3 regions of the Streptomyces sp. NPDC002790 genome follow, and region 3 is predicted to be linked to each of the others. Evidence: riboswitches for the same ligand, from Rfam matches in the RefSeq annotation. Region 3 holds a riboswitch; each other region holds the start of a gene.
What was found. A riboswitch is a leader RNA that binds a small molecule or an ion and turns the genes downstream of it on or off. The one in region 3 is predicted to bind cyclic di-AMP.

Region 1: it holds a riboswitch for cyclic di-AMP, as region 3 does, so the genes downstream of both, ABT004_RS16385 (M23 family metallopeptidase) here and ABT004_RS34910 (transglycosylase family protein) in region 3, are expected to answer to the same signal.
Region 2: it holds a riboswitch for cyclic di-AMP, as region 3 does, so the genes downstream of both, ABT004_RS12365 (M23 family metallopeptidase) here and ABT004_RS34910 (transglycosylase family protein) in region 3, are expected to answer to the same signal.

Annotation. Positions count from the first base shown of each region.
Region 1 is NZ_JBEOVM010000030.1:19,899-26,569, forward strand. It holds gene ABT004_RS16375 (PrsW family intramembrane metalloprotease) at 1-387, shown strand, start outside; gene ABT004_RS16380 (aldo/keto reductase) at 381-1,334, opposite strand; gene ABT004_RS16385 (M23 family metallopeptidase) at 1,469-2,521, opposite strand; cyclic di-AMP (ydaO/yuaA leader) riboswitch at 2,533-2,677, opposite strand; gene ABT004_RS16390 (PP2C family protein-serine/threonine phosphatase) at 2,957-4,078, opposite strand; tRNA gene ABT004_RS16395 (tRNA-Met) at 4,278-4,351, opposite strand; gene ABT004_RS16400 (alginate lyase family protein) at 4,414-5,637, opposite strand; gene ABT004_RS16405 (hypothetical protein) at 5,751-6,299, opposite strand; gene ABT004_RS16410 (hypothetical protein) at 6,337-6,483, opposite strand; gene ABT004_RS16415 (DUF5994 family protein) at 6,489-6,671, opposite strand, start outside.
Region 2 is NZ_JBEOVM010000019.1:25,311-31,981, reverse strand. It holds gene ABT004_RS12375 (FtsX-like permease family protein) at 1-1,097, shown strand, start outside; gene ABT004_RS12370 (tyrosine-protein phosphatase) at 1,342-2,139, opposite strand; cyclic di-AMP (ydaO/yuaA leader) riboswitch at 2,527-2,694, shown strand; gene ABT004_RS12365 (M23 family metallopeptidase) at 2,698-3,480, shown strand; gene ABT004_RS12360 (SGNH/GDSL hydrolase family protein) at 3,666-4,493, shown strand; gene ABT004_RS12355 (TetR/AcrR family transcriptional regulator) at 4,585-5,223, opposite strand; gene ABT004_RS12350 (APC family permease) at 5,452-6,671, shown strand, end outside.
Region 3 is NZ_JBEOVM010000173.1:698-7,368, forward strand. It holds gene ABT004_RS34900 (FtsB family cell division protein) at 28-519, opposite strand; gene eno (phosphopyruvate hydratase) at 621-1,901, opposite strand; gene ABT004_RS34910 (transglycosylase family protein) at 2,210-2,935, opposite strand; cyclic di-AMP (ydaO/yuaA leader) riboswitch at 2,940-3,098, opposite strand; gene ABT004_RS34915 (transglycosylase family protein) at 3,279-4,307, opposite strand; gene ABT004_RS34920 (cytochrome P450 family protein) at 4,451-5,734, opposite strand; gene ABT004_RS34925 (nucleoside triphosphate pyrophosphohydrolase) at 5,754-6,671, opposite strand, start outside.

The sequences.
Region 1 (6,671 bases), on a different contig from region 3:
TACGTCGCCGCGGGTTGGCTCGCCCCGCCGGACCCGCTCGCGCTCGGCTCGCTCAAGGCGCGGCGCCTGGCCCGCGAGTTCGCCACGCACTACGGCGGCCGGCCGGCCGCGACGGCCGTCGCCGAGTACGAGGACCTCGCGACATCCCTCGCGCTGCTTCGCCACCGCGGCCGCAGAGGCAGGGCCGGCGCGGACTACGTCGTACGGGAACGGGAGCTGTTGGAGGCACTGTGGGCGCGGCGCCACTCCGCGCGCCCGGCGCTCGCGTACGGCTCCCAGATCGCGACGCCGATGTGGCTGCCCCCGGCGTACGCGGGCCCCCCGGCGCAGCACCCCGCCTACACCACATATACCGCGTACACCTACGACAACCCGTACCGCTACTGAGACGCCGCCGTGAGCCGGTCGAGCTCCGCCTGTGTCAGCTCCACGTCCGCCACCGCGAGCAGCCCCGGAAGCTGCTCGACCTTCCGCGCGGACGCGATCGGCGCCGTCACCGTGGGCTGCGCGGCGAGCCAGGCGAGGGCGACCGTGGCGATCTCGGCGTCGTGCGCCTGCGCGACCTCGTCGAGGGCGGCGAGCACCTTCTGCCCGCGCTCGGTCTCCAGGTGCTTGCCCGCACCGGCGGCCCGCGCGCTGTCGACCTTGACGCCCGCCCGGTACTTGCCGGTCAGGAAGCCGGCCGCGAGTGCGTAGTACGGCACGGCCCCGAGGCCCGCGCGCGCGGCGACGTCCTGCAGCTCACCCTCGTACGTGTCGCGCGAGACTAGGTTGTAGTGCGGCTGGAGCGCGACGTAACGGGCGAGGCCCTCGCGGTCGGAGAGGTCGAGGGAGTCCTGGAGGCGCTGCGCGGAGATGTTCGACGCGGCGATGTGGCGTACCTTGCCCGCCTTCACCAGTTCGTCAAGGGCGCCGATGATCTCCTCGACCGGCACCTCGGGGTCGTCGTAGTGCGTGTAGTACAGGTCGATGTGGTCGGTGCCGAGGCGCTTCAGGGAGGCGTCGGCCGCGGCCTTGATGTTGGCCGCGGACAGGCCCTGGAACTCCGGGTGGTGGCCGCCCTTGGTGGCGATGACGACGTCGTCGCGGCGGCCGCGCGAGGCCAGCCACTTGCCGATGACGGTCTCCGACTCACCGCCCCGGTTGCCGTCCACCCACGCCGAGTACACATCGGCGGTGTCGATGAAGTTGCCGCCCGCGGCGACGTACGCGTCGAGCACCTCGAAGGACGTGGCCTCGTCGGCGGTCCAGCCGAACACGTTGCCACCCAGGGACAGCGGGAAGACCTCGAGGTCGGAGGTGCCGAGCTTGCGCAGAGAAGGAGAGGAAGTCATGCCCCGACTCAACACCCGTACGGAATACGGTATTCCGCGACCGCGCCGAAAATCGCCTCAAGAGACCCAGGAATGGGCAAACCGGCAGCCCTGACGTCGGGGGGTGAGCGCCAGGACCGCCGGAGTTCACGTGTTCAGGGCGTGAGGCCCTTTTCGCGCAGCCACGACGCCGGGTCGACGCCGGTGGACTGCCCGCCGGGGTGGACCTCCAGGTGGAGGTGCGGCCCGGTGACATTGCCCGTGGCGCCCACGCGGCCGATGACATCGCCGGTGCTGACCTTCTGGCCCGCGCTGACATTGAGCGAGGACTGGTGGCAGAACCACAGCTCGGTGCCGTCGTCGAGGGTGAGCACCGTGCGGTATCCGTACGCGCCCGCCCAGCCGGCCTCCGTGACCGTGCCGGAGTGGATGGCGCGGATCGGCGTACCGGTGGAGGCGGCGAAGTCGAGGCCCGTGTGGTACCCGGAGGACCACATGGAGCCGGGCTGGCCGAAGGTGCCGGAGAGCGTGTACGAGGCGACCGGGAGCTTGAAGCTCTTGGCCAGCTTGGCGAGGCGCTCGGCCTCGGCCTTGCGGCGGGCCTCCGCCTCGGCCTTCTTCTTCTCGGCGAGCTCCTTGGCCTTGGCCGCGTCCTGCTTGGCCGCGGCCTCGACGGCCGCCTGCTTCGCGGCGGCCTCCTCCGCGGCCTGCTTCGCGGTGGCGTCGGCCGCGTCCTGCTGCGTCTCGGCCTGCTGCATGATGCGGGCCCGCAGCGCCTCGCCCGCGCCGGTCTGCCCGTCGGCGGCCTCGGCCTGGGTGATACCGGCGCCGCTCAGCGGGGAGGCCGTGGCGCCGGAGTCGGAATCGGAGTCCGAGCCGTCGGACATCAACGAGCCCACGCCCGGCAGCGACTTGGCCGCGGGCAGCGAGTCCTTGACCGCCGACAGGTCGGGCATGGATATGTGGACCGCGGGCTTGCCGCCCTGTGCGGTGGCGATGCCGCCCGCACCGACGGCGGCGACCACGCCGACGCCGAGAACAGTGGAGCTACGAGCGAATCCACCACGGCGGCGGGCTGTGCGATGCCTGCCGCGGACGGGGGAGACGGACTCCTCGGTGGGATTCCACTCCTCCCAGGTCTCCTGCTCGACGCCGAAGTCGTCTTCGGGTCCGTAGAAGAAGTCTGGGGCAGGCCGGTTCGACGCCACGGGGGCGCTCTCCTTTCCTTCCTTCTCGCCTACCGGGTTAGCTGACGGGTTCGGAGCAGGAAGGTCTCCTACCGACATCGCGAGCTTCAACGATGTCCGATTCACCCCAAGTTGATGGTTCCCCGGTTCCCTTGCGGGATTAAGCGTGTGCGCACGGAGCTGTCTCTTGTGACGGCTGGGACGACCGCGCTGCGTTATCGAACGTTAATAGACAGCAGACAATAATTCCAAGCGCTTCCCACTGATCGTTCACGACTCTGGCCAGGACTTATCGGGACACGAGCGGGCGGATCGGGGCGAGTTGGCAGAGCCTCGCAAACGTCCGCGCAAGTGATGGTGCGTCAATTGTTATGCGGAGCGGCGCCGTTCGACTACGGTCGGCTACCACAGGTAACAACGATCAAGAAACTCGGGCCCGCCCAACAGCCCCGCCCCTCAGCCCCGCCGCACGGCGAGCAGCGCCATGTCGTCCTTCGTCCCGCCGCCGGTATGCGCGCGCACCTCCACGGCGAGGGCCGCGAGGAGTTCATCGGGTCCGGGGAAGACGCGTCCGGAGAGCCGGGCCGCCGGATCGTAGAAGCGGCCGCTCGGGTCGCGCGCCTCGGAGAGCCCGTCGGTGTAGAGCAACAGCGTGGCCGCGGACGGGAACGCCGCCTCGACGGCCCGGTCGGGCCAGCTGCCGAGTTCGCTCATGCCGAGCGGCAGCGCCGCCTGGCACGGGTCGAGTGCGCGTACGGTGCCGTCGCCGAGCAGCAGCAGCGGGCTGGGGTGACCGCGGTTGAGGACGCGGACGAGTTCGACGCCGTGCGGGATCTCGACGAGCACGGCCGTGGTGAAGCCCTCGAAGTCGTCGATGCCGCTGCGCCGGGTGCCCTCGCGGGCCAGCGCCCGCTCCAGGCGCTGGGCGACGGCCTCCAGGGAGCCCTCCTGCTCGGCGGCCTCCCGGAACGCGCCGATGACGACGGCGACCGCGGCGACCGCGCCCATGCCCTTGCCGCGTACGTCGCCGACGATGATCCGGATGCCGTGCGGAGTGTCCTGGACCGCGTACAGGTCACCGCCGATGAACGCGCCGGCCTGCGCCGCCTCGTAGCGCGCCGCGATCACGAAGCCGCCGAGCCGCTGGGGCGGCCGGGGCAGCACCGCGAGCTGCGCGGCCTGGGCGATCTCGCGGGCGGAGGCCAGCTGCTCGTAACCGCGGTACACGATCCGGTTGATCACACAGGCCAGGACGCAGACGGTGGCCACGGTCACGACCTCGGTGACGAACACGGAGTCGAGGTTCTCCGTGAAGCGCAGGTGCACGGCGGTGATCGCAACGATCGACACGACGCCCGTCAGGATCGTCGCGCCGAGCGAGAAGAACGGGGCGGCGACCAGTGGCGCCGCGCTGAACAAAGGGGCGCCGGGAAAGCCCTTGGGGGTGACGTACTCGTAGATCGCACCGCCGATGATGAGCAGCAGGGGCAGCAGCCGCAGGAAGAGGCGGGTGCTCACGGTGTCGGAGCCGTGCCGCCTCCGTCTCCCGCTGGTGCCTCCTGTTCGCTGCCCCACCACTCGTCTCCTGCCGTTCCCTGCCAGCTTCCGGCGTCTCACCAAGAGTTCCCGCACGGGGGCGTGCGGGCGAGCAGGGGTGGGCCGTACGGGTGGGGAACGTGACGTGCGCAACACGGGTGACCGCGCGGGCGGGGGCGGAAACGGAACACAAATGACCAGAGGCCGGAATCTCAGTGAGATTCCGGCCTCTGGTCTTCAGTAGCGGGGACAGGATTTGAACCTGCGACCTCTGGGTTATGAGCCCAGCGAGCTACCGAGCTGCTCCACCCCGCGCCGTTGTGTTCACAACTCTACGCCATCAGGGGGAGTGAACGCGAATCGCTTCCCGTGACCGTTCACGCGGCGGCGTGCGTGAGGGTCTCCCACGCCACGAACAGGTCGTCCGTACCCTCCGGCCGCTGCTTGTGGGTGAGCTTCTCGGTCTGCGGGAGGTCCATCTTCAGCCGCCCCTGAAGGTGCTGGAGGCCCACCTCCGTGTCGGGCCCCATGTCCCGCTGCACCTTGCCGCCGCACAGCCAGGACGGGGCCTTGGTGCCCAGCTGGTACTTGGAGTGCAGTTCGAGCGCGGCGGCGAGCCGTTCCTTCACCTCTCCGTACAGGTCGACGCCCTGGTGCCAGGCGGTCTCCGCCATGTGGGAGGTGGCGGCGAGGGAGTAGCTGGCGTGCTTGAAGTTGCGGCAGGTCTCCTGGGCGAGCCCGTCCTTGAAGGTCTTCTGCCCGAACCAGTACGTCCGCAGTTCCTTCGGGGTGTCGATGTCGCTGCCCTTCGGCTTCACCGGCAGCGGCCCGTCGCTGGAGAGATAGAAGTACGCGGGGACGCGGGCGCGGAAGTGCCCGACGGCCTGGTCGAAGGCCGACTGGTCGTTCAGGTAGACGGCCATGCTCATCGTCGCGTCGGCCATCACCAGGTCCCAGTTGCCGTTGAAGTCGGCGGATCCGCCCCGCACTTCGGGCAGATAGGCCTCGCGCAGCATCCGCTGGAACTTCAGCTCCTGCCCGTCCGGCCAGTCCTTGTACGTGTACTGCATCAGCTCGGCGGCCTTCGCCCAGGACGTGCCGGCCCAGGCGGCCTGCAACCCCGCGTTGTCCGCGGTGTGCCCGGTGACCTTGTCCGACCAGGCGTCCATGATCTCGACGGCCTTGGCGGCGTGCGCCTTGTCGCGGGTGACGTTCCACAGCAGCGCCTGCGTGTACGCCGCGATGGCATCCTCCCGCTCCTCGACGCAGCCCTGCCCGGTCTCGGCGTCGAAGGGGCACTCCACGGTCGCGTACGGCTTGGCCTTGTAGTCGAGGTCGGCGTACTTGCTGTCGCTCATCTCCTTGTACGCGGAGATCCACGGCTCCTGCTTCCGGGCCACGTGGTCACGGACGGCGGCCAGTTGTCCCTTGCCGACCAGGACGCCCGGGTGCGCGAACGGCCCGCCGGAGGGCCGGTGTTCGGGGTGCGCACCCACGTCGGAGTCGGTCCGCGTGGCCCCGCCGCACGCCGTCGCGGCCACCACCAGCAGGGGGACGAGGCCCCCCAGAAGAACGCGTCGCACCCGTGCGCCCGCTGCCATGCAACACCTCCGGTCGGATCAATGGCAGCCTGACGTGTCCTCAGCGGTGGCGCAGTTTCTGTTGCGCCGGTCAGGGGGCGGGCTGGTCGCGGCCGCTCGCGCAGCGTGGCCGCTCACCGCAGGGGCCCGCGCGCCCACACCTCCCGGCCCGACTCCCCGGCGCCCGGCCCCGAGGCGGGCAGTTCCTTCCAGCCCCATGCCCGGAGCAGCTGCCCGACGCCGGCCGCGCGCCTGTTCCCGCCCACACCGGCCACCACAAGGTCCTGGGTGTGGCGGGAGAGCAGCAGGTCGCCGAGGCGGGTCGCTACACCGTGGCGGCGGTGCCCGGACAACACCATCAGCTCGGCCAGCGCGAACACCCGTCCGGACGCGGCGAGTTCCTCCGTCTGCCGTGTCACCTCGACGGGGAGGTCCGCCCACCATGCCCCGTCGCGCTCCAGGCGGTACCCGTAGGCGCAGCCGACGAGTCCGGGCGCGTCGGCGACCGTCATGTCGAACCCGTCGTGCCGAACATGCTGCTCGAAGCGGCCCAGGAAGCTCGCCCGGTCCCGGTACTCGGCCCCGGCCGCACCGCGGTACGCCGTGACGTACACATCGGCGATCCCCTCCCGCTGCTGTTCGGCCTGCCATCGGGTGAGCCTGCGCAGATACACCTCGTCCATCCGGACTCCCCTCGCGGTCCCTCCGCCCCGGCCCGACTCAGTGGGCCGGCTTGTGCGTGGTGCGGTCGCGGTGGCGGCGCGCCCGGGTGGTCGTTCCCCCCTGCTGCGCGTTGAGCCGGTGGATCAGGTAGGCACCGATGGTGATCAGCAGCAGGAGTGCGGCTGCGATGAGTGCGGCGTCCATGGTCCTCACCGCCCCGCGGCCGTGGGGAGGGCGTGGGTGGATGTCGCACCGCCCTCGTACTCCCACGACTCCTGCGCGCTCTGCGGCCGGTCGAGTACGGCGGCGTCACGGAGGTGCGCGATTTCGGCGGCCATGAGATCGGTGGCGGTGAGCGGGGGGCCGTCCGTGGCGCAGGCGGCGCGCATGAG
Region 2 (6,671 bases), on a different contig from region 3:
TCGGCCTGCTGCTGCGTGGCGGTGGCGCCTCGGCCTCGCTGGCGGCCGCCAACTCCCGGACGAATTCCCGCCGGTTGGCCTCCGCGATCACGCCAATCGTGCTGGCGATGGCCTTCGCCTCGACGCTGGTCTTCATGCACACAAGCGAGAGCAAGGTGTCCGCGGACCAGCTGCGCGACGGCATCACGGCGGACCACGTCGTGACCAACCCCGCAGGTCTGCCCGCGGGCGCCGCCGACCGGGCAGCCCGCACTCCCGGTGTCGACGCGGCTGTGAGCCTGCTGGACACGCAGGTGCTCATACCGGTCGACTCGGGTGGGGAGACGTCGCTGCAGGCGACCGCGGCCCAGGGAATCTCGGGCTCGGGCGCGGAGCTCGCCAAGGTGCAGGATCTGGATGTGCGCGCCGGAAGCCTGGATCGCGTGGGCGCGGACCGCATCGCCATCGACAAGACCCTCGCCACGGCGGCGAAGGTGAAGGTGGGCGACAGGCTGCCGCTCCGTCTCCCCGACGGCACGAAGGCCCGCCCGCACGTCGCGGCGGTGTACGGCCGGGGCCTCGGGCTGGCGGCGGTGACCATGGACCGTGCCTCCCTGTCAGGACACGTCACATCGGCCTTCGACAGCACGCTGCTGGTGCGCGGCGGCGACGCCGCGCCGCTCACCGCACTCGGCAAGGTCACGGACGCCTCGGGCTACGCCGTCGAGCAGAGCGTGGACAGCGAAATGGGCGCATGGTCCAACTACATGATGGCCGCGGTCCTGGGCGGCTTCGCCGCCGTCGCGGCGGTCAACACACTGGTGATGACGGTCCTGGACCGCCGTCGCGAACTGACGGTGCTCCGCCTCGTCGGCTCCACGCGCCGCCAGGTGCTGCGGATGCTCCGCTGGGAGAGCCTGCTGGTATCGGCCGCGGGGGTGGCGCTCGGCACCGCCATCGCGATGATCACGCTGACCCCGATGATGCGCGGCATGACGGGTGAGTCCCCGTACATACCGCCGCTGCTGTACGGCACGTTCGCGGCAAGCGCGGTGTGCCTCGGCCTGCTCGCCGTGACCCTCCCCGCCCGCGCGGCACTTCGCGACAGGGAGGGGTGACGGCGGACCTCGAACGGGGTGGGCGACGCCGGGCGTCCTGCGACGCTCGGGGCCGGCCCATGCGTCGCTCGCGCCCGGCCCGTGTGGCGCCCCGGCCCAGCCCGTGTGGCGCCTGGGCCCAGCCCGTGCGGCGCTCGTGCCAGGCACTTGCGATGCACGGGCCAGGCACCTGCGGCGCTCGTGCCAGGCACTTGCGACGCTCGGGCCAGACACCCTCCGGCGCTCGGCGCTCGGCGCTCGGCGGTCAGGCGAGAAGGCGCTCGCGCAGTCGCTCGCGCGTCGCCGCAGTGAGCTTCAGGCCCTCTTCGAGGTAGCGGTCCGTGCCGCCCCAGTGCTCGTCGATGGTCTCGAGGCCCGCGTTGAGGTACTCGATGCGGGCGTCGAAGAGCGGGCTGAGCAGCTCCATGATCTCGGGGGAGTAGGCGTCCTTCGCGGTGGCGGTGCGGCGCACGTTGTAGCGGCGGTGCTTCTCGTTGGACTTGAGGTAGTCCGCCTCGATGGCGTCGCGCTCCACGCCCACCGCGAGCAGCGTCACCGCGATCGACAGGCCCGCGCGGTCCTTGCCCGCCGCGCAGTGCATCAGCGCGGGGAGGCTGTCCTCGGCGAGGGAGTGCAGCACGCGGCTGTGCTCGGCGGTGCGCTCCTTGATCATGGTGCGGTAGGACTCGACGAGCCGGTTCGCCGCGCGGCCCTCGGAGAGGATCTGGCGCAGCTGATCGATGTTGCCGTCGCGGACCATGGTCCAGAATTCGGCGCCGTCGGCCGGGTCGTTGAGCGGCAGGTTCTGATTGCGCACGCCGGGCAGCTCGACGTCCGCGCCTTCCAGCGTCAGGTCGGCGCCGTTGCGGAAGTCGAAGACCGTGTGCAGGCCGAGGGAGGAGAGGAAGCTCGAGTCCTCGGCCGTGGCGTGGGCGAGGTGACCGCTGCGGAACAGAACGCCCTGACGCACGCGCCGGCCGTCCACGGTGGGAAGGCCGCCCACGTCTCGGAAGTTGCGCACTCCGGTCAGCTCGGGCTCGGTGGACGGTGCGTGCTGCGTCACAGGGGCTCCTCCCAATCGGTGCACCGGCGTTGGGTCGCCGGTGGGCGCGCTCCTGACGATACGACATCGGTTCCCCAGGCAACCATCTGTCCGATTCGCCCCGTTCTGTGTCAACTGTGCATGGATCGGAGGGGCTTGTGGGCGTGTGCGTGACCGGCTTCATGTTCGTGACGCTGCGTGCCGGGCGGCCAGGATTGCCTGCCCAGTAATCCCCGAAGGTATGGCGTTGGTAAAGCAGAGAATGTCGACGCAGGGTTACGCAGGACGGCCCCGGAAACCCAATGAATTGCCGCCGCAAGCGAATTCGGGGTTTGTCGTAGCCATTGCGGTTCGCCTACGGTCACCAATCAATCCGGTCGGAACGCCTAGTCCTGCCGCCGCCCGGATTCCTTTCGACTACCCGTCCACGGCAGGAGCGGGGGACCCACACGCAGTACGCCGCGTAGGGATTTCCCGAAGCGGCTAGGGGTGAAGCCGCGCCCGCACCCCGGGCGTGGCCGGGCATCTCCAGCCCGAACCCGACAGCTCACCTCGTAGGCGACGGAGAGGAAAATCAGCATGCCCGCAAAGGGAAAGCACCGCCTTTCGACCTCCCAGCGCATCGCCCGTGTCGCCGCCGTCGCCTCCGCCGGTGGAGTCGCCGTGGCGCTCCCGCTGATGGGCGCCACCGGCGCACAGGCCGCGACGTCCGGCGGCACCGCCGACACCACGACGTACACCGTCAAGGCCGGTGACACGCTTTCGAAGATCGCCAAGGCGCAGGACGTCGACGGCGGCTGGAAGAAGCTGTACGAGAACAACAAGGACGCCGTCGGCTCCAACGCGGACCACCTCAAGATCGGCGTCAAGCTCGACCTCGGCGGCGCGGCCGCGGACGACTCCGGCTCCGAGAGCGGGGCCGCCGCCACGCAGACGAGCGCCAAGACCACCGCCTCCGGCGACTACACGGCGCCGGTCGACGGCGCCAAGGGCACGGGCTACGGCAACTCCGGCTCCATGTGGTCCAGCGGCAGCCACACCGGCGCCGACTACTCGGTGCCGACCGGCACCTCCGTGAAGTCGATCGCCGACGGCACCGTCGTCTCGACCGGCTCGGGCGGCGCGTACGGCAACGAGGTCGTCATCCAGCACGCCGACGGCCACTACTCCCAGTACGGCCACCTGTCGTCGATCGGTGTCGCCCAGGGCGCCACCGTGACGGCCGGCCAGGAGATCGCCAAGTCCGGCGCGACCGGCAACGTCACCGGACCGCACCTGCACTTCGAGATCCGCACGGGTGCGGACTACGGCTCGGACATCGACCCGATCGCGTACCTGAGCGAGCACGGTGTGAACGCCTGAGACGTGACGTAGCGGCCGCCCGTCGGCCCGCTCCCTTCGGCGCCCGGGGAGCACCCCGGGCGCCGAATCGCGTTCGCGCGCTTATTCCACGCTTATTCCCCATGTGGCGGGTGGGGTATCTCACCACGCGTCAACCCCTGGCTACGGTCGCGTAGGTCACACCCGAGGGTGAAAGATGTGTGGTCGTGGCAAACGAATCGAGAGCACTCACGGACTCACTCAACGGCACGATCCGCTCCTACGCGGCCGTGGGCGACAGCTTCACCGAGGGGGTCGGCGACCCCGGCCCCGACGGTAAGTTCGCGGGCTGGGCGGACCGGCTCGCCGTCCTCCTGGACGACCGTGTCCCCGAGGACACCTTCCGGTACGCGAACCTGGCCGTGCGCGGCAAGCTCCTCGACCAGGTCGTCGCGGACCAGGTCCCGAAGGCGGTCGAGCTCGCCCCCGACCTGGTGAGCCTGGTCGCCGGCGGCAACGACATCATCCGCCCCGGCACCGACCCGGACGACGTGGCCGAACGCTTCGAGAAGGCTGTCGTCCGGCTCGCCGACGCGGCAGGCACCGTCATGGTGGCCACCGGGTTCGACACCCGTGACGTGGCCGTGCTCAAGCATCTGCGCGGCAAGATCGCCACGTACAACATGCATCTGCGGGCGATAGCCGACCGCCACGGCTGCGTGATGCTCGACCTGTGGTCCCTGAAGTCCATCCAGGACCGCCGGGCCTGGGACGGCGACCGCCTCCACCTGTCGCCCGACGGGCACACGCGCGTGGCGCTGCGTGCCGCCCAGGCGCTCGGCGTCGAGGTGCCGGCCAACCCCGAGCAGGCGTGGCCGCTGCTGCCCCCGCGCGGCACGTTCGAGGTGCGGCGCGACGACATCCACTGGGCGCGGGAGTTCCTGGTGCCGTGGATCGGGCGCAGGCTGCGCGGCGAGTCCTCCGGCGACCGGGTGCAGGCCAAGGGCTTCGTGGACCCGCACGCCGTGAAGGCGCACCTGGAGCGGGCTTCCTGACGCATTCACCGCAGTACGGGGTAGGACTCATCGGGAGGCGGCGTTCTGACGCGGCGCCCCTCGGCGGTTCGGCGGCGCTGACGGCTTCCCGTCAGCGTCCCGCCCCGGTCAACTCCGCGCGCTCGAGCCCCAGTTCGCGGGCGAGCGCCTCATCCACCCACTCCTGCATGCGGGCCCGCGACACCGTGGCCGGCCTGGCCCGCTTGTCCTCGTACGCCGTCAGCTGCACGGCGAGCCCGTCGAGCAGCGCCGTGAGCCGCAGCGCCGCCGCCATCGGGTCGGGGCAGCCGAACTCGCCCGCCGCCACGCCCTCGGCGATCACCTCCGCGAGCGCCGCCTTCCACTGCCGGTCGAGGTCCCGTGTGACCTCCCGCAGCGCGGGCTCGCGCAGCGCCGCGGCCCAGCCCTCGATCCACAGCCGCCACCCCTTGGCCTGACCCGTCGGCGCGTACCAGCGCACCGCGGCGCGCAGCCGCTTCAGGGCCGTCGTGCGGCGGCCGAGCAGCTTGCGCAGGTGGGCCAGGTCGCTCTCGGCGGCGTGCGCGAACGCGGCCGCGACGAGCTTCTCCTTCGTCGAAAAGTGGTACAGCACCAGCGCGTTGCTCACGCTGAGCGCCGACGCCACGTCGGCGATGCGCACGGCGGCCACTCCGCGCGCCTCGATCTGCTCGATGGCGGCCCCCAGCAGCTCTTCGCGCCGCTCGGCCACGCTCAACCGGACTCTGGTCACGCCGCAACCCTAGTTGTTCCTGCGCACCGACTCGTTCAGGCGCTCGTTCAGGTGCAGGACTCTTGACGCCCCGCCGTCGCAGGGGCCACAGTCGCGTCACGTTCCACTACTGACTGGCCGTTCAGTCAATAAGTCGGCCGGTCGGGGGTGGGCGCGGCCCGAGCAGGGCCCAAGTGCCGTCAGTGCTCTCGTCGTTCTGTTCCCGTTCTGTTCTCGCCAGGAGCAATCGTGACCCACGCGCCGTCCCTCTCGCCGACCCCGCCCGCCGGGGACGAGCCCGACCTCTCCGAAGGCTGGGGCGAGCAGCGCTCACGGCTGCGCAAGGATCTGCGCCGGCTGGACGTGCTGTTCTTCCTCATCTGCACGCTCGTCGGCCTGGACACCATCGGATCCGTCGCCGCACAGGGCCCGCAGGGCCTGACCTGGATGGTCATCCTGGCTGTCGTCTTCTTCCTCCCCTACGGGCTGCTCGTCGCCGAACTCGGCTCGTCCTTCCCCGTGCAGGGCGGCCCGTACGTCTGGACCCGCCTCGCCTTTGGCCGGCTCGTCGCGGGCGTCAACCAACTCCTGTACTGGATATCAAATCCCGTCTGGGTGGGCGGCAGCCTGTGCATCATCGCGCTGACGACCTGGGAGGAGTTCTTCACGCCGCTGCCGGGCGTGTGGAAGTACGTCGCCGGGTTCGTGTTCATCTGGGGTGGCGCGCTCGCCGTGGTGCAGTCCGTACGCATCGGCAAGTGGGTGCCCATCGCGGGCGCCGTCGCGCGTGTCGTGCTGCTCGGCTTCTTCCTCGTGTCCGTCGTCGTGTACGCCGCCGAACATGGCATCCACGCTCTGCCCGCGGGCGAATTCACGCCTACGTATGCGGGCTTCGTGGCGCTCGTCCCGGTGCTCATCTTCAACTACGTAGGCTTCGAACTGCCCAGCTCGGCCGCCGAGGAGATGAAGAACCCGCGCCGCGACATCCCGCTGTCGATCCTGCGCTCCGGCCTCGCCGCCGTGCTGCTCTACGGAGGGCCCATCCTCGGCATCCTGTTCGTTCTGCCCAGCCAGGAGATCGGCAGCCTGGGCGGCTTCATCGACGCCTGCAAGGCCGTCTTCACGGTCTACGGCGGTTCGATCGCGGCCGACGGCACGGTGACGCTGACCGGGCTCGGCTCCGTGTTCGGCGGGGTCGCCGCGGCGGGCCTCATCATCGGGCTGCTCACCTCCGGTGTCACCTGGGCGATGGGCGCCCACCGTGCGCAGGCCGTGGCGTGCGCGGACGGCGCGGGCCCGGCCTGGCTGGGTCGCATCTCCGAGAAGCACGGCACGCCGGTCCGGGTCAACATCCTGTCCGCCGTGCTCGGTTCGATCCTGTTCGTCGTCGCCCTCAATCTCACCGGAGGCGACGGTGAGAAGTACTTCGCGGCGGGCCTCGGCCTGACCATCAGCACGACGTTCATCTC
Region 3 (6,671 bases):
GTGATCGTCAGTTGTCGACAGAGATGGTCAATTGTCCGCCTGGTCGGCCTTGTCGACGCCGTCCCAGACGTTTGAGTACCAGGGGCGGTCCTCCGCGCCCTGCTCGGCGCGCTCGGCGGCAGCGGTGCGCTCGCTCGGCACCACGTAGCCGGTCTCGCCCGGCATCACCATGTGCAGGCGCTCCCGGATGCGCTGCTCGGCGAACGCGTCGTCCTGCCAGCGGGCCTTCTGGTCGCGCAGCTTGTCGACCCGCTGCTTGGCCTCCTGCTGCTGGCGCTGCAGGTCCTCGATCTCGCCGCGCTGCGATACGTACTGCCTTATCGGGTACGCCAGCGCGACCACGAGGGTGCACAGGACGAGGGCCAGCAGGGCCGCGCGGCCCGTGAGCCGGGAGCGGCGGGCCTGCCGCTTGCTCTGCGAGCGGTAGACGCGCTCGGCGGTCTGCTCGCCCAGAACGCGCAGGCGGGTGGCCGTCGAGAAGCGATCTCGGGAGTCCCTGTCCCGCACCTTTCCGGGCATCGCCTGCTCCCGCCTCCCCGCTCACGTACGTACGTCCCCGCACACGGTACGGGACCGAGTGCGGGGACGTACGGAACTACCGGCTCACGCGGGGGCCGGGTTCAGCCCTTGAAGCGCGGGAAGGCCGAGCGACCGGCGTAGACCGCCGCGTCGTCCAGGATCTCCTCGATGCGCAGCAGCTGGTTGTACTTGGCGACACGCTCGGAGCGGGCCGGGGCGCCGGTCTTGATCTGGCCGCAGTTGGTGGCGACGGCCAGGTCGGCGATGGTGACGTCCTCGGTCTCGCCGGAGCGGTGGGACATCATGCACTTGAACCCGTTGCGCTGGGCGAGCTCGACGGCGTCCAGGGTCTCGGTCAGCGAACCGATCTGGTTCACCTTCACGAGCAGAGCGTTCGCCGAGTTCTCCTCGATGCCGCGGGCCAGGCGCTCCGGGTTGGTGACGAAGAGGTCGTCGCCGACGATCTGGACCTTGTCACCCAGCTTCTCGGTGAGAACGTTCCAGCCGGCCCAGTCGTCCTCGAACAGCGGGTCCTCGACGGAGACGAGCGGGTACGCGGAGACGAGCTCCTCGTAGTACTCCGTCATCTCGGCGGCGGAGCGCTCCTTGCCCTCGAACTGGTACTTGCCGTCCTTGTAGAACTCGGAGGCGGCGACGTCGAGCGCGAGGGCGATCTGCTGGCCGGGAACGTAGCCGGCCTCCTTGATGGCCTCGAGGATCAGGTCGAGGGCCTCACGGTTCGAGCCCAGGTTCGGGGCGAAGCCGCCCTCGTCGCCCAGGCCCGTGGCCAGGCCCTTGCTCTTCAGGACCTTCTTCAGCGTGTGGTAGACCTCGGCGCCCCAGCGCAGGGCCTCGGAGAAGGACTCCGCGCCGATCGGGGCGATCATGAACTCCTGGATGTCGACGTTGGAGTCCGCGTGGGATCCACCGTTCAGGATGTTCATCATCGGCACCGGGAGAAGGTGCGCGTTCGGGCCGCCCAGGTAGCGGAAGAGCGGCAGGTCCGACGCCTCGGACGCGGCGTGCGCGACGGCGAGGGAGACGCCGAGGATGGCGTTGGCGCCGAGCGAGCCCTTGTTGTCGGTGGCGTCCAGGTCGAACATCGCCTGGTCGATCAGGCGCTGCTCGGTGGCGTCGTAGCCGACGAGCTCCGGGCCGATCTGCTCGATGACGGCGAGGACGGCCTTCTCGACGCCCTTGCCCTGGTAACGGTTGGGGTCACCGTCGCGGAGTTCGATGGCCTCGAAGGCACCGGTGGAGGCACCCGACGGGACGGCCGCACGGCCGGTGCTCCCGTCGTCGAGGCCGACCTCGACCTCGACCGTGGGATTGCCTCGGGAGTCCAGGATTTCCCGGGCTACGACGACGTCGATGGACGGCACGAGCATCTCCTTCTGGGATGTGACGAAGCTTTGCGGGCACCGTCGGACAACGGGTCCCGCATCCCCGAGCGTAACCGGCCCGAGGGCATCGGCCATCCGAACGCCCGTCTTGTGGACAACGCCGTTAGCGAAATGTTCCTTAACGGAACAAAAACAGCGACCTCCCTCCCGGCTGCGCCGGGAGGGAGGTCGCCGAAGTGAGCGGCCCGTGGGGACGGGGTGCGGCGGGGCTCGGCGTCCGCCGATGCCGAGCCCGTACCTGGTGGCCCTGTGCGGGCCTGGTGGCCCCTGCGCGGGGCCGGACGGTCTTAGCTGAGGTGCAGCTGCTGACCCGGGTAGATCAGGTCCGCGTCCTTGACGATGTCCTTGTTCTTCTCGAACAGCTTCTGCCAGTTCGAGTCGTGCGCCTCGGCGATCTTGCTGAGGGTGTCGCCGGTCTTCACCTTGTACTCGCCGTCACCCTTCTCGACCTTGTTACCGGTCGGGGTGGTGACGGTGTCCTGCTTCGGAGCCGCCTGCTTCGGGGCCTCCTGCTTGGGGGCCGCCTGCTTCGGGGCCTCCTGCTTCGGCTGCTCGCGCTGCTCGGAGCGGTCGGCACGCTGCTGCGTGCTCTGGGTGTCCTGCTGCTGCGAGGACGAGTCGTCCGCGCCACCCTCGTTCGGGGTGGAGGACAGGCCCGAGCCGCAGTTCGGCCAGGCACCGTTGCCCTGCGAGGCGAGAACCTTCTCGCCGACGGCTATCTGCTGCGCCTTGGAGGCCTGGTCGGCGGTGGAGGCGTACTGCGAGCCGCCGTAGGCGGACCAGGTGGAGGACGAGAACTGCAGGCCACCGTAGAAACCGTTGCCGGTGTTGGTGGACCAGTTGCCGCCGGACTCGCACTGCGCGACCTGGTCCCACTCGGACGTGGTCGCGGCGGAGGCCGAACCGGCACCCATCAGCGGCACGGCGACGGCGGCAGCGGCGACTCCGCCGAGCGTGGCGACGCGAACGGCCTTGGAGGGGCGGCGGTGCTTGTTGTTGCCGGAAAACAGCATGGAGATATCTCCTCACCGACGCCTGCGAGGTGAGCTGTCGGGTTCGGACCAGTGAGTGTCCGGCAGACGCATCCTTGTGCGCTGCTTAACCCCAAGCCCGTCCGGTCTCCCGGAAGGGCGGCTTACCTGGGTCCCCCGCTCCTGCCTACGGCGCTTACGCGTCGACTGTTCCCGTACGGACGTTGGCAGGATTCGGCGTGACGTCCATCGGGGCCCGCTGAAGCGAGCGGTCACGAACGTAAGCGGTCGATCCGTCCGATTTCAAAGTCGATCAGGGGCTTTGAGACCCATGTCTCACTCGATCGACATCGGACAAAGCCCCCTCAAACGGCCCGAACTCCCGCTACCTTTTGCCCGATCCGTCCCCAAGATCCAGGCTCTGACCAGGAAGGATGAGGTCTGGGTCGGTACCTACCGTCTCCTTGTTCCGCTCGTAGAGCGCGTCCCATCCGCCGTGCACGTCCTGAGCCTTCGCGATGTCCCAGAGGTTGTCGCCGGCGTGCACCTCGTACGTGTCGTCGCCGCGCTTCTCGTCACGCGAGGCGTGACGCCCCTCTCCCGTACGGGAGTCGGAACCGTCGTCACCGGCACGGTCTCCGCGGTGGCGGCCCGCCGTGGCGTCGTCCGACGCGGCACCGTCACCGTCACCGGAGGGGGAGGCGGACGGCGAGGCCGTTTCGGAGGAGGAGGAGGCCGTGTCGTCGCCGTCAGAAGGTGCGTGGGACTTGTCACTTGAGGGGGACGGGGAGCCCTCGGCGCTGCTACCGGAGGTATCGCGCGAGGGGTCGGCCGACGGCTCGTCCGACGCGTCGGAACCCTCACCGCCGTCGTGACCCTTGTCTCCCGAATCGGCTGAATCGGTGGAGCCCGCCTTGTCGGCGTCGTCGTCCGACTTGTTGTCGGCATCGGTGTCCGACGGCTCGGACGCGGAATCGGATGCCGACTCGGACGGCTGCGGCGACGCGGAGACGCCCGGATCGACCTCCGCCGAGTCGTCGCCCTTGGTGAGGTCCGCGGTGAGCGAGCACATCGGCCAGGCACTCACACCCTTGGCGTCAAGAACCTTCTCGGCGACGGCTATCTGCTGCGAGCGGCTGGCCTGGTCGGCACGCGGGGCGTAGTCGAGCCCCCCGTACTGCTCCCATCTCTCCTGCGTGAACTGGAGGCCGCCGTAGTAGCCGTTACCGGCATCCAGGCTCCACTGCCCACCGCTCTCGCACTCGGCGAGCTTGTCCCACGCCTGCGTGGTCGCGGCGCTCGCGCCGCTCGCGGCGAACAGCGGGATCGCGATGGCGCTGCCGGCGACTCCGGCGGCGACGACGAGAGCAGGGGCCTGGCGGGGGCGACGGTGTCGACCGTTCCCGGAGAGCATGCGGTTGCCTTTCGCGAGACTGATGCTGCTACGCGCGACGGGTGGTGCAAGTGGTGCGGGTTGTGCATGTGTCGCGATGATCCGTGAACGTAGCTGCACTCGAACGCCTGTCACAAGTCGATGCAGCGAAGATCACGTGAATGTCACATTGCTGACGGCCCGTCAGTTCCGGCGGGGTTCTGACGCGTCGTGAACTCCACCGGGAGCGTGCGCAGTCCACGCATGATGAGCCCGCCACGCCACCGCAAATCGTCAGGTTCCACCGCAAGTCGCAGGTCCGGGAGGCGCGTCAGGAGCGTGCCGAGGGCGGCCTGTCCCTCCAGGCGCGCGAGCGGGGCGCCGAGGCAGTAGTGGATGCCGTGTCCGTACCCGAGGTGCTGGTTGTCGCGGCGGGAGAGGTCGAGGGTGTCGGGCTCGGTGAAGCGCGCCGGGTCGCGGTCGGCGGCGGCGAGCACGACGAGAACCGGGTCGCCCGCACCGATCTCCACGCCGCCGATGGTCAGCGACGCCCTGGCGAACCGCCACGTGGCCATCTCCACCGGCCCGTCGAAGCGCAGGAGTTCCTCGATCCCCGTCTCCAGCAGGCCCGTCTCCCCTGCCGCGATCGACCTCTGCAGAAGCCCCCTCTGCTCGGGATGCGTGAGCAGGGCGTACGTGCCGTTGCCGATCAGGTTGACGGTCGTCTCGAACCCGGCGAAGAGCAGCACGAAACACATGGCCGCCACCTCGTTCTCCGTGAGGTGTTCGCCGTGGTCGGAGGCGCGGATCAGGTCGGAGATCAGGTCGTCCGTCAGGTCGCCGCGTTTGCGGTGGATCAGGTCGACCAGGTACGCGCGGATCCGCTTCACCGCGCGGCCCACTCCGCCGCGGGGGCCGCCGCCGTGGCGGATCATCATGCCCGCCCATTCGCGGAAGTCGTCCTGGTCCTCGCGGGGGACGCCGAGGAGGTCGCAGATGGCGTAGATGGGGAGGGGGAAGGCGAAGTCGTGGATGAGGTCGGCTTCGCCGTTCGCCGCGAAGGCGTCGATGAGGTCGTCCGTCAACTGCTGGACGCGTGGCGCGAATTCGGCGACGCGGCGTGGGGTGAACGCCTTCGAGACGAGGCGGCGCAGGCGGGTGTGGTCCGGCGGGTCGATGTTGAGGAGGTGGGTGGTCAGCTCGGCCTTGCGTTCACCGGGGATACCCGTCTTGCCCTTGGCGTGGCTCGGCTCGTCGTGGTGGTCCGCGTTCTTGCTGAGCCGTGGGTCGGCGAGCGCCTGGCGGGCGTCCGCGTACCGGGTGACCAGCCAGGCCTCGACGCCGCTCGGCAGCGTGGTGCGGTGCACGGGGGCGTGCTCGCGCAGCCAGGCGTAGGCGGGGTACGGGTTGCCGGCGAACTCCCAGCTGAAGAGTTCGGGGGCGCTGGAGGGAGTGGGGCTCTCGGTCACCACCTGACCGTAACCGGCCCTATGAGGTGGTGAGCCCCTCGGTCGTGCGTACCGCGTCCCGGTAGGCACGGGCGGCGGCTCTGAGTGCTGCCTCCGGGTCGACGCCTTCGGCCTCGGCGCGCAGGGCGAGGGTGAGGAGTTCGTAGCCGATGTCGTCTCCCGTGGGCACCGGGACGTCCAGGTTCGCCGTGCGTACCCGGGAGGCGAGTTTGGCGGCGAGGGCGAGGGACGGCTGGCCGAGGGGGACGCCGTCCGTGACGGAGGCGCGGCGCTTGGACTCGCCCTTCTTGCGGAGCCAGATCTCCCGGACCTCCTCCGGGGTCGCGGCGCTCTCGTCGCCGAAGACGTGCGGGTGGCGGTGGATGAGCTTGTCGACGATGCCGCCCGCGACGTCGTCGATGGAGAAGGGGGCCTCTTCCTCGGACTCCGCCGAGGCCTCCTCGGCGATGCGGGCGTGGAAGACGACCTGGAGGAGTACGTCGCCGAGTTCCTCGCGCAGTTCGTCGCGGTCGTTGGTCTCGATGGCCTCGACGAGTTCGTAGGCCTCCTCGATGGCGTACTTGGCGAGGTCCTCGTGGGTGCGCTGCTTCGACCAGGGGCATTCGCGGCGGATCCGGTCCATGACCTGGACGAGGTCGAGGAGGCGGGCGCCGGGCAGGTCGTAGGAACCGGGGAGCAGTTCGAGGTTCGGCATCTGTTCGCGGCCCGAGCCGGCGAGCCGCGCCAGGCCGTCCGTGAGCTGCCGGTCGCCCTCGGCGGTGGCGAGGACGACGAGTGTGCGCCCGCCGTCGGCGCAGCGGTCGACGAGCTCGCGGGCGGTGGGCGCGGCGATCGTGACCTGGACGCCCGCGTCCTTCACGTACGGCAGCTGCGGGTGCGCGGCGTCGGCGCACAGCACCTCGTCGGCCGTGCGCAGCGTCTGCCAGGCCTGCCAGGA